2 regions of the Nocardioides seonyuensis genome follow, and region 1 is predicted to be linked to the other one. Evidence: predicted binding sites of a transcription regulator. Region 1 holds the regulator's gene; the other holds the start of a gene.

The links. Region 1 encodes HrcA, which represses chaperone genes, less so after heat shock. Its sites were predicted from a motif close to TTGGCACTCGNNNNNNNCGAGTGCCAA; they were not measured.
Region 2: the regulator HrcA is predicted to act here: its motif matches at 2,145-2,171, upstream of groES (co-chaperone GroES).

What each region holds. Positions count from the first base shown of each region.
Region 1 covers NZ_CP038436.1:3,027,405-3,031,582, forward strand. Annotated here, with positions in the region: gene EXE58_RS14675 (DUF3097 domain-containing protein) at 1-256, opposite strand, end outside; gene EXE58_RS14680 (hypothetical protein) at 330-557, opposite strand; gene EXE58_RS14685 (MBL fold metallo-hydrolase) at 597-1,454, opposite strand; gene hrcA (heat-inducible transcriptional repressor HrcA) at 1,540-2,568, shown strand; gene dnaJ (molecular chaperone DnaJ) at 2,565-3,740, shown strand; gene EXE58_RS14700 (16S rRNA (uracil(1498)-N(3))-methyltransferase) at 3,751-4,178, shown strand, end outside.
Region 2 covers NZ_CP038436.1:2,503,299-2,507,476, forward strand. Annotated here, with positions in the region: gene EXE58_RS12175 (NADP-dependent oxidoreductase) at 7-1,023, shown strand; gene EXE58_RS12180 (DNA polymerase domain-containing protein) at 1,033-2,115, shown strand; gene groES (co-chaperone GroES) at 2,305-2,598, shown strand; gene groL (chaperonin GroEL) at 2,687-4,178, shown strand, end outside.

The sequences.
Region 1 (4,178 bases):
CCGGGCGGGTGAGGATCACGGGCTTGCCCTCGAGCAGGAAGCCGGGGCCGAGAGGGAACGTGCGGCGCTTCTGGCGGCGGTCCTCGAGCGTCAGCGTGTCCAGGTCGCGGTCGATCGCGACGACCTCGCCGCACCAGTCGGTGGTGACCTCCTCCACGACCTGGCCGATCTCGGCAGGAACCTCACGTGCTCGCCCACGAGCGGGCGCGCGCCAGTCGGTGGTGAGGACGTCTGAGCCGTAGCGGTCGAGAGGCACCTGTCCACGCTACGGACCGCTGCCCGCGAACCGGGGACGGCACGCCGGGGGAGCGCCAAGTGGGGCAGTCGGGTCAGGACTCGTCGGTGCCCTGGGCCTCGTCGGCCTCGGCTGCCTGCCGGGTGGCGTCGAGATCCGGCTGGGTCGCGTCCATGTCCAGCTCCTCGCGGCTCTTGGTGGCCTCGTCGTCGGCGTCGAGGGGCTCGGCGAGCGGGTTGTCCTCGCCCGGCTGGAGGTCCTCGGGCAGCTGGTCGTCGCTGATCCCGCCCTGGGCGGTGTCGTCCTTGCTCGGTTCGCTCATGTCCCCCGTGGTACCCGCACCACGCGCGGACAAGCCCCTTCAGACGAGGGGCAGCCGCTTCTGGCTGCGCGGGAGGTGCTGGTAGCCGCGTGCCACGGCGTGCGCGATGCGTGGGTCTGCGGCGTCCCAGGGCCACTCGCCGGTGGCAGCGGCCTCGGCGGCGGGCACTCCCGAGGAGGCGAGGTGGCGGACGGTCTCGGCGATGATGCCGAGCTCGTTGCGCTGCTGCTCCACGAAGTCGCGGTCGACGACGACGCCGTGGCCGGGCACGATGCGCGACGACGCCGTCAGCAGGCCGAGCACGATGTCCAGGGTGAGAGGCCACTCCATCGGCCAGGAGTCGGGGCCGATCCAGGGGTGGGCGGACTCCTCGACGAGGTCGCCGGCCAGCACCACGTCGGCGTCGGGGACGCGGACCACGAGGTCGCCGTCGGTGTGCCCGCGTCCCGGGTGGACGAGCTCGACCAGCCGGTCGCCGAGGTCGAGGACGACGGCTGAGGAGAAGACCCGGTCAGGTACGACGACCTCGGTTGCCGCGATCTCGTCGGCGTGCTCGTCGTCGGGGTCCTCGAGCCAGCCTGCGCGGGTCCGGTCCCCGTGCTGCGCGAGGGTGGCAGCGGCCTGCTCGTGCGCGTGGATGGGAATCCCCGGACACGCCTCACGCAGCGCGGCGTTGCCCAGCACGTGGTCCCAGTGGCTGTGGGTGTTGACCACGGCGACCGGGTCTCCCATGCCCAGGCGACGCAGGTCGGAGACGACCGTGCGGCCGGCCGCGGTCGAGGCGTGCGTGTCGACGACCAGGACGCCGCGCTCGCTCCCCACCGCTGTGACGTTGGCGTCGGCCCACTCGTAGCGCGCCACCCACACGCGCTCTGCGACTTCGGTGAACTCCGCCATGGTGCGAGCCTAGTAGCATTGGCACTCGCAGCGGTGGAGTGCCAGTGCTCTACCCGGGTGAGACTGACGAAGGCGAGGAGGCGGCATGGTCGAGGAGCGACGACTTGCGGTGCTGCGCGCGATCGTCGAGGACTACGTCGCCACTGAGGAGCCGGTCGGCTCTCGTGCGCTCGTGGAGAGGCACGGTCTCGGGGTCTCGCCGGCCACGGTCCGCAACGACATGGCAGCGCTCGAGGACGAGGGCTACATCCACCAGCCCCACACCAGCGCCGGCCGGGTTCCCACCGACAAGGGCTACCGGCTCTTCGTCGATCGGCTCTCCACCGTCAAGCCGATGAGCGCGCCGGAGCGCCGGGCGATCGCCTCGCTCCTCGACGGAGCGGTCGACCTCGACGACGTCGTGCAGCGCTCGGTGCGCCTGCTGAGCCAGCTCACGCGCCAGGTCGCCATCGTCCAGTACCCCACGCTCGCCCGGTCGACGGTGCGCCACATCGAGCTGGTCGTCCTGACTCCCGCGCGGCTCATGCTCATCCTCATCCTGAGCACCGGCCGGGTCGAGCAGCGCCTGGTGGACCTGAGCCGGAGCGCGACCGAGGACGAGGTGGCCGACCTCAGGGTCCGGGTCAACCAGGCGGCGGCCGGTGAGCGGATCGCCGACGCGAGCGCGGCGCTGGGTGCACTGACCGAGGCCCTGCCCCAGGAGTCCTCCGCCCTCGCCCGCGAGGTCGTCACCGTCCTCGTGGACGCGATGTCCGACCACCGCAGCGACGAGCGCGTCGCAGTCGGCGGGGCCGCCAACCTGGCCCGCTTCGGCGACAGCTTCGACACCGCGGTCCGGCCGCTCCTCGAAGCCCTCGAGGAGCACGTCGTGCTGCTCAAGCTCCTCGGCGAGACCGTCGACGGCGACGCCGTGACGGTGCGCATCGGCCACGAGGGCCCCTACTCCGAGCTCGCCGCCACCAGTGTCGTGGCGACGGGCTACGGGCCGGCCGCGGAGCACCTCGGCTCCCTCGGCATCGTCGGCCCGACCCGCATGGACTATCCCGGATCCATGGCTGCCGTGCGTGCGGTCGCGCGCTACGTCTCCCGCATCCTCGATGAAGGAAACCAGTGACTCAGGACCCCTACGAGCTCCTCGGCGTGACGCGCGACGCGGACGCCGACACCATCAAGAAGGCCTACCGTCGGTTGGCCCGCCAGCTCCACCCCGACGTCAATCCCGACCCCGCGACCCAGGAGCGGTTCAAGGACGTCTCACGCGCCTACGAGATCCTCAGCGACCCCCAGAAGAAGGCCACCTACGACCGCGGCGGCGACGCGTTCGGTGCCGGCTTCGCCGGGGCCGGAGCGGGCTTCTCCTTCACCGACATCATGGACGCCTTCTTCGGTGGCGGCGCGGCGCCAGGTGGCGGCGGAGGGCAGCGTGGCCCGCGCTCCCGGCAACGCCGGGGCCAGGACGCGCTCATCCGCATCGACGTGTCGCTGGCGGAGGCGGCGTTCGGCGTCACCCGCGAGATCAAGGTCGACACGGCGGTGCGCTGCGAGGCGTGCCAGGGCGAGGGTGCTGCTCCGGGGACCCACCCGGTCACGTGCGAGACGTGTCGCGGCGCCGGCGAGGTCGCCCAGGTGCAGCGCTCCTTCCTGGGCGAGATCCGCACCCTGCGTCCCTGTGCTGCCTGCCGCGGGTTCGGATCGATCATTGCCGACCCGTGCCGTGAGTGCGCCGGCGACGGGCGCGTGCGGTCGCGCCGCGCGCTCAAGGTCAAGATCCCTGCCGGGGTCGACAACGGCACGCGTGTCCAGCTCGCCGAGCAGGGCGAGGTCGGTCCCGGAGCCGGGCCGGCTGGTGACCTCTACGTCGAGATCCACGTCGAGCCGCACGAGACCTTCACCCGTCACGGCAACGACCTGCACACCACGGTCTCGCTCCCGATGACCGCGGCGGCCCTCGGCACGCAGCTCACCTTGCCGCTGCTCGAGGCGGACCTCGACTCCGACGACGACTCCGACGTCCGCACCCACTACGACCTGCAGGTCACGCCCGGCACGCAGTCGGGCAGCCAGCAGGTGATCCGAGGCTTCGGGGTGCCGGGCCTGCGGGGAGGCCGCGGCGACCTGGTCGTGACCGTCGAGGTCGACACTCCCACCCGCTTGGACCCCCGCCAGGAGGAGCTCCTTCGCGAGCTCGCTGCGTTGAGGGGCGAGGAGACGCCCACCGGCCAGCCCAGCGCCTCGTCCCAGAAGTCGGTGTTCGGGCGACTTCGCGACGCCTTCAACGCCCACTGACACGCGTCCCATGTCGCTCCCGGTGCACCTCGTGCCGACCCTGGACGGGGTCGGGGTCGGCTCGACCGTCGAGGTCGCCGGCGCAGAGGCACACCACGCCGTCGCCGTACGACGCCTGCGCGCCGGCGAGACCGTGGTGCTGACCGACGGCCGGGGCCGCTCGGTCACCGGGGAGGTCCTCGAGACCGGCAAGCGGCTCTTCACCGTGGCGGTGGGATCCGTCTCCTCCGACGATCGTCCGCTGCCTTCGGTCACGGTGGTCCAGGCGCTGCCCAAGGGGGATCGTGGCGAGCTGGCCGTGGAGGTGCTGACCGAGGTGGGCGTCGACACCATCGTGCCGTGGGCCGCGTCACGGTCGGTGGCGCTGTGGAAGGGTGAGCGTGCCGAGAAGTCGCACGCCAAGTGGGCCGCCACCGCTCGCGAGGCTGCCAAGCAGTC
Region 2 (4,178 bases), 520 kb from region 1:
GGTTGCATGGAGACCACCCAGATCCGCCTGGCCGAACGACCGGTCGGCGAGCCCGACGACAGCACCTTCACCACCGCGACGGAGACCCTTCCCGAGCTGGAGGACGGTCAGGTCGCCCTCGCGATCCGCTACCTCTCGCTCGACCCCTACATGCGCGGCCGCCTGAGCACCGCAAGGTCGTACGCCACCCCGGTCGAGATCGGCGACGTGATGGTCGGCGGCACCGTCGGCGAGGTGGTGGAGTCGCGCTTCGAGGGCCTGGCCCCGGGTGACTTCGTGCTGTCGTACTCCGGCTGGCAGACGGCAGCGGTCGTCGACGGGCGGCACGTGCGCAAGCTCGACCCGTCGGTCGCCCCGGTCACGACGGCCCTCGGCGTGCTCGGCATGCCCGGCTTCACCGCCTACGCCGGACTGCTCGAGATCGGGCGACCGAAGGAGGGCGAGACCGTCGTCGTCGCCGCGGCCACCGGCCCGGTCGGCAGCGCGGTGGGCCAGATCGCCCGGATCAAGGGTGCGCGTGCGGTGGGCATCGCGGGCGGGCCCGAGAAGGTCAGGGCCCTCACCGAGGAGTTCGGCTTCGACGCCGCCCTCGACCACCGGGCGCCTGACTTCAAGGAGCAGCTCAAGGCCGCCACCCCCGACGGCGTGGACGTCTACTTCGAGAACGTCGGCGGCAAGGTGTTCGACGCCGTACGCCGCCGGCTCAACACCTACGCCCGCATCCCGGTGTGCGGCCTGGTCGCCAACTACAACCTCACCTCCCAGCCCGAGGGCCCCGACCAGCTCCCGGGCTTCCTCGGCCAGGTGCTCACCCAGAGCCTGACGGTGCGCGGGTTCATCCAGGACGAGTTCACCCGCAGCCACGGCCGCGACTTCGTGCGCGACATGGGGGAGTGGGTCCGGAGCGGGCAGGTGCGCTACCGCGAGGACGTCGTCGACGGGCTGGAGAACGCGCCCGCCGCGTTCACAGGGATGCTGCGCGGCGAGAACTTCGGCAAGCTCGTGGTGCGGGTCTCCCACTAGGGTCGGCACATGGCGAAGGCTTCGGAGGCGTACGTCCAGGCGGGGGAGCGCGAGGTCCGCATCTCCTCACCGGAGCGCGTGATCTACGAGGCGACCGAGACCACGCCCGAGGTCACCAAGCTGATGGTGGCCGAGTACTTCACCTCGGTGGAGGACGGCCTCATGCGCGCCCTCCGCGAACGGCCGACGGCACTCGAGCGCTGGACCTCGGGCGTGCGGCCGGGCATGAAGCTGGCCACCGGACCGCAGGACAAGGACGCCGATGCGTTCTACCAGAAGCGCGTCCCCAAGGGGGCTCCCGACTACGTGGAGACCGCGCGCATCACCTTCCCGAGCGGCAGGACCGCCGACGAGATCTGCCCGACCGAGATCGCCGTGCCCGTGTGGTGCGCCCACATGGGCACCCTCACCTTCCACCCCTGGCCGGTCCGTCGCGCTGACGTGGACCGGCCCGACGAGCTGCGCATCGACCTCGACCCCCAGCCCGGCACGACGTTCGCCGACGTGCGCCGGGTCGCGGACGTGGCGCGCGAGCTGCTCGACGACCTCGGCATGCGCGGCTTCGCCAAGACGAGCGGCAACCGCGGCATCCACGTCTACGTCCGGATCGAGCCGCGGTGGGAGTTCGCCGACGTGCGCCATGCGGCCATCGCGTTCGGCCGCGAGCTGGAGAAGCGTGACGGCGGCGTGACGACGGCCTGGTGGAAGGAGGAGCGGGGGGAGCGGGTCTTCGTCGACTTCAACCAGAACACCCGCGACCGCACCATCGCCTCGGCCTGGTCCCTGCGACCCCTCCCCGGAGCGCCGGTGTCGATGCCGCTGTCGTGGTCGGACCTGGCCGAGGTGACCGACCCGCGCGACTTCAACCTCTTCAGCGCCCCCAGCGAGCTGACGGTCAACGGCGATGCATGGGCCGAGATCGACGACGTGCACCACTCGCTCCAGCCCCTGCTGGACCTGTGGGAGGAGCACCCCGTCGAGCTCAACTACCCGCCCGACCATCCCAAGATGCCGGGCGAGCCGCCACGCGTGCAGCCCTCGAAGAAGGTCGCGGCCCACTGGGACGAGGACGGCAATCGCATCGACGACTGAGTCGTCGTACACCTCCGGACCAGGCGCGTCTGGCACTCGATGAGGGTGAGTGCTAAGTTCTGTGTTGGCACTCTCGACCCGAGTGTGCCAACGCTTGCGAGATGACGTGCGACCCCCGCGACGGCGCTCTTCCGCTCCGCAAGCCAACAACGTGTTCGTCTCGTGAGAGAAAGTGGAGGTTGATCCGAAGTGTCGGTCAACATCAAGCCCCTCGAGGACCGCATCGTCGTCCAGCCGCTCGACGCCGAGCAGACCACGGCCTCCGGCCTGGTCATCCCCGACACCGCCAAGGAGAAGCCCCAGGAGGGCGAGGTCCTGGCTGTCGGCCCCGGTCGTGTCGACGACAACGGCAACCGCGTCCCGATCGACGTCGCCGTGGGTGACAAGGTCATCTACAGCAAGTACGGCGGCACCGAGGTCAAGTACGCCGGTGACGAGTACCTGATCCTCAGCGCGCGCGACGTGCTGGCAGTCGTTTCCTGATTCCCTCGCCCGGGCGTCATACGCGCGTCGACCCATCGGTCCGACGACGTATGACGTCCGGGCGAACCTCTTTCACTAGGAGCAGTTGATGCCCAAGATCCTGGAGTTCGACGAGAACGCCCGCCGCGCGCTCGAGCGCGGCGTCGACGCCCTCGCCAACGCCGTCAAGGTCACGCTCGGCCCCAAGGGCCGCTACGTCGTCCTCGACAAGAAGTGGGGCGCCCCCACGATCACCAACGACGGCGTCACCGTCGCGCGTGAGATCGAGCTCGACGACCCGTTCGAGAACCTTGGTGCCCAGCTCACCAAGGAGGTCGCGACCAAGACCAACGACATCGCCGGTGACGGCACGACCACCGCAACGGTGCTCGCCCAGGCGATGGTGCACGAGGGCCTGCGCGCCGTCGCCGCCGGTGCCAACCCGATGGGTCTCAAGCGCGGCATGGACGCCGCCGCCGAGGCGGTCAGCGACGCCCTGCGCGAGGCCGCACGCGAGGTCGAGTCCCGCGAGGACATGGCATCGGTCGCCACCATCTCCAGCCGCGACAGCCACATCGGCGACCTGCTCGCCGAGGCCTTCGACAAGGTCGGCAAGGACGGCGTGATCACGGTCGAGGAGTCCAACACCCTGGGCACCGAGCTCGAGTTCACCGAGGGGATGCAGTTCGACAAGGGCTACATCTCGGCCTACTTCGTGACCGACCCGGAGTCGATGGAGGCCGTCCTCGACGACCCCTACATCCTCTTCCACCAGGGCAAGATCTCCTCGATCCAGGAGCTCCTCCCGCTGCTGGAGAAGGTCATCGCCGCCGGCAAGCCGCTCTTCATCCTCGCCGAGGACGTCGAGGGCGAGGCGCTCTCCACGCTGGTGGTCAACAAGATCCGCGGCACCTTCCAGGCCGTGGCCGTCAAGGCCCCGGCGTTCGGCGACCGCCGCAAGGCGATGATGCAGGACATCGCGACCCTGACCGGTGGTCAGGTCGTGGCCCCCGAGGTCGGCCTCAAGCTCGACCAGGTCGGGCTCGAGGTGCTCGGCCAGGCTCGCCGCGTCGTCATCACCAAGGACACCACGACCATCGTCGACGGTGCCGGTGAGAAGGACGCCGTCGAGGGTCGCGTCAACCAGATCAAGGCCGAGATCGAGAACACCGACTCCGACTGGGACCGCGAGAAGCTCCAGGAGCGCCTCGCCAAGCTCGCGGGCGGCGTGTGCGTGATCAAGGTCGGCGCCGCCACCGAGGTGGAGCTGAAGGAGAAGAAGCACCGCATCGAGGACGCCGTCTCCGCGACGCGTGCCGCGATCGAGGAGGGCATCGTCGCCGGCGGCGGCTCCGCCCTCATCCACGCGGTCTCCGTGCTCGACGACGACCTCGGCCTCACCGGCGACGAGGCTGTCGGCGTGCGCGTGGTCCGCAAGGCGGCCGACGAGCCGCTGCGCTGGATCGCCGAGAACGGCGGGGTCAACGGCTACGTCGTGACCACCAAGGTGCGCGAGATGGGTGTCGGCAACGGCTACAACGCCGCCACCGAGGAGTACGGCGACCTGGTCGCCCAGGGCGTCCTGGACCCCGTCAAGGTCA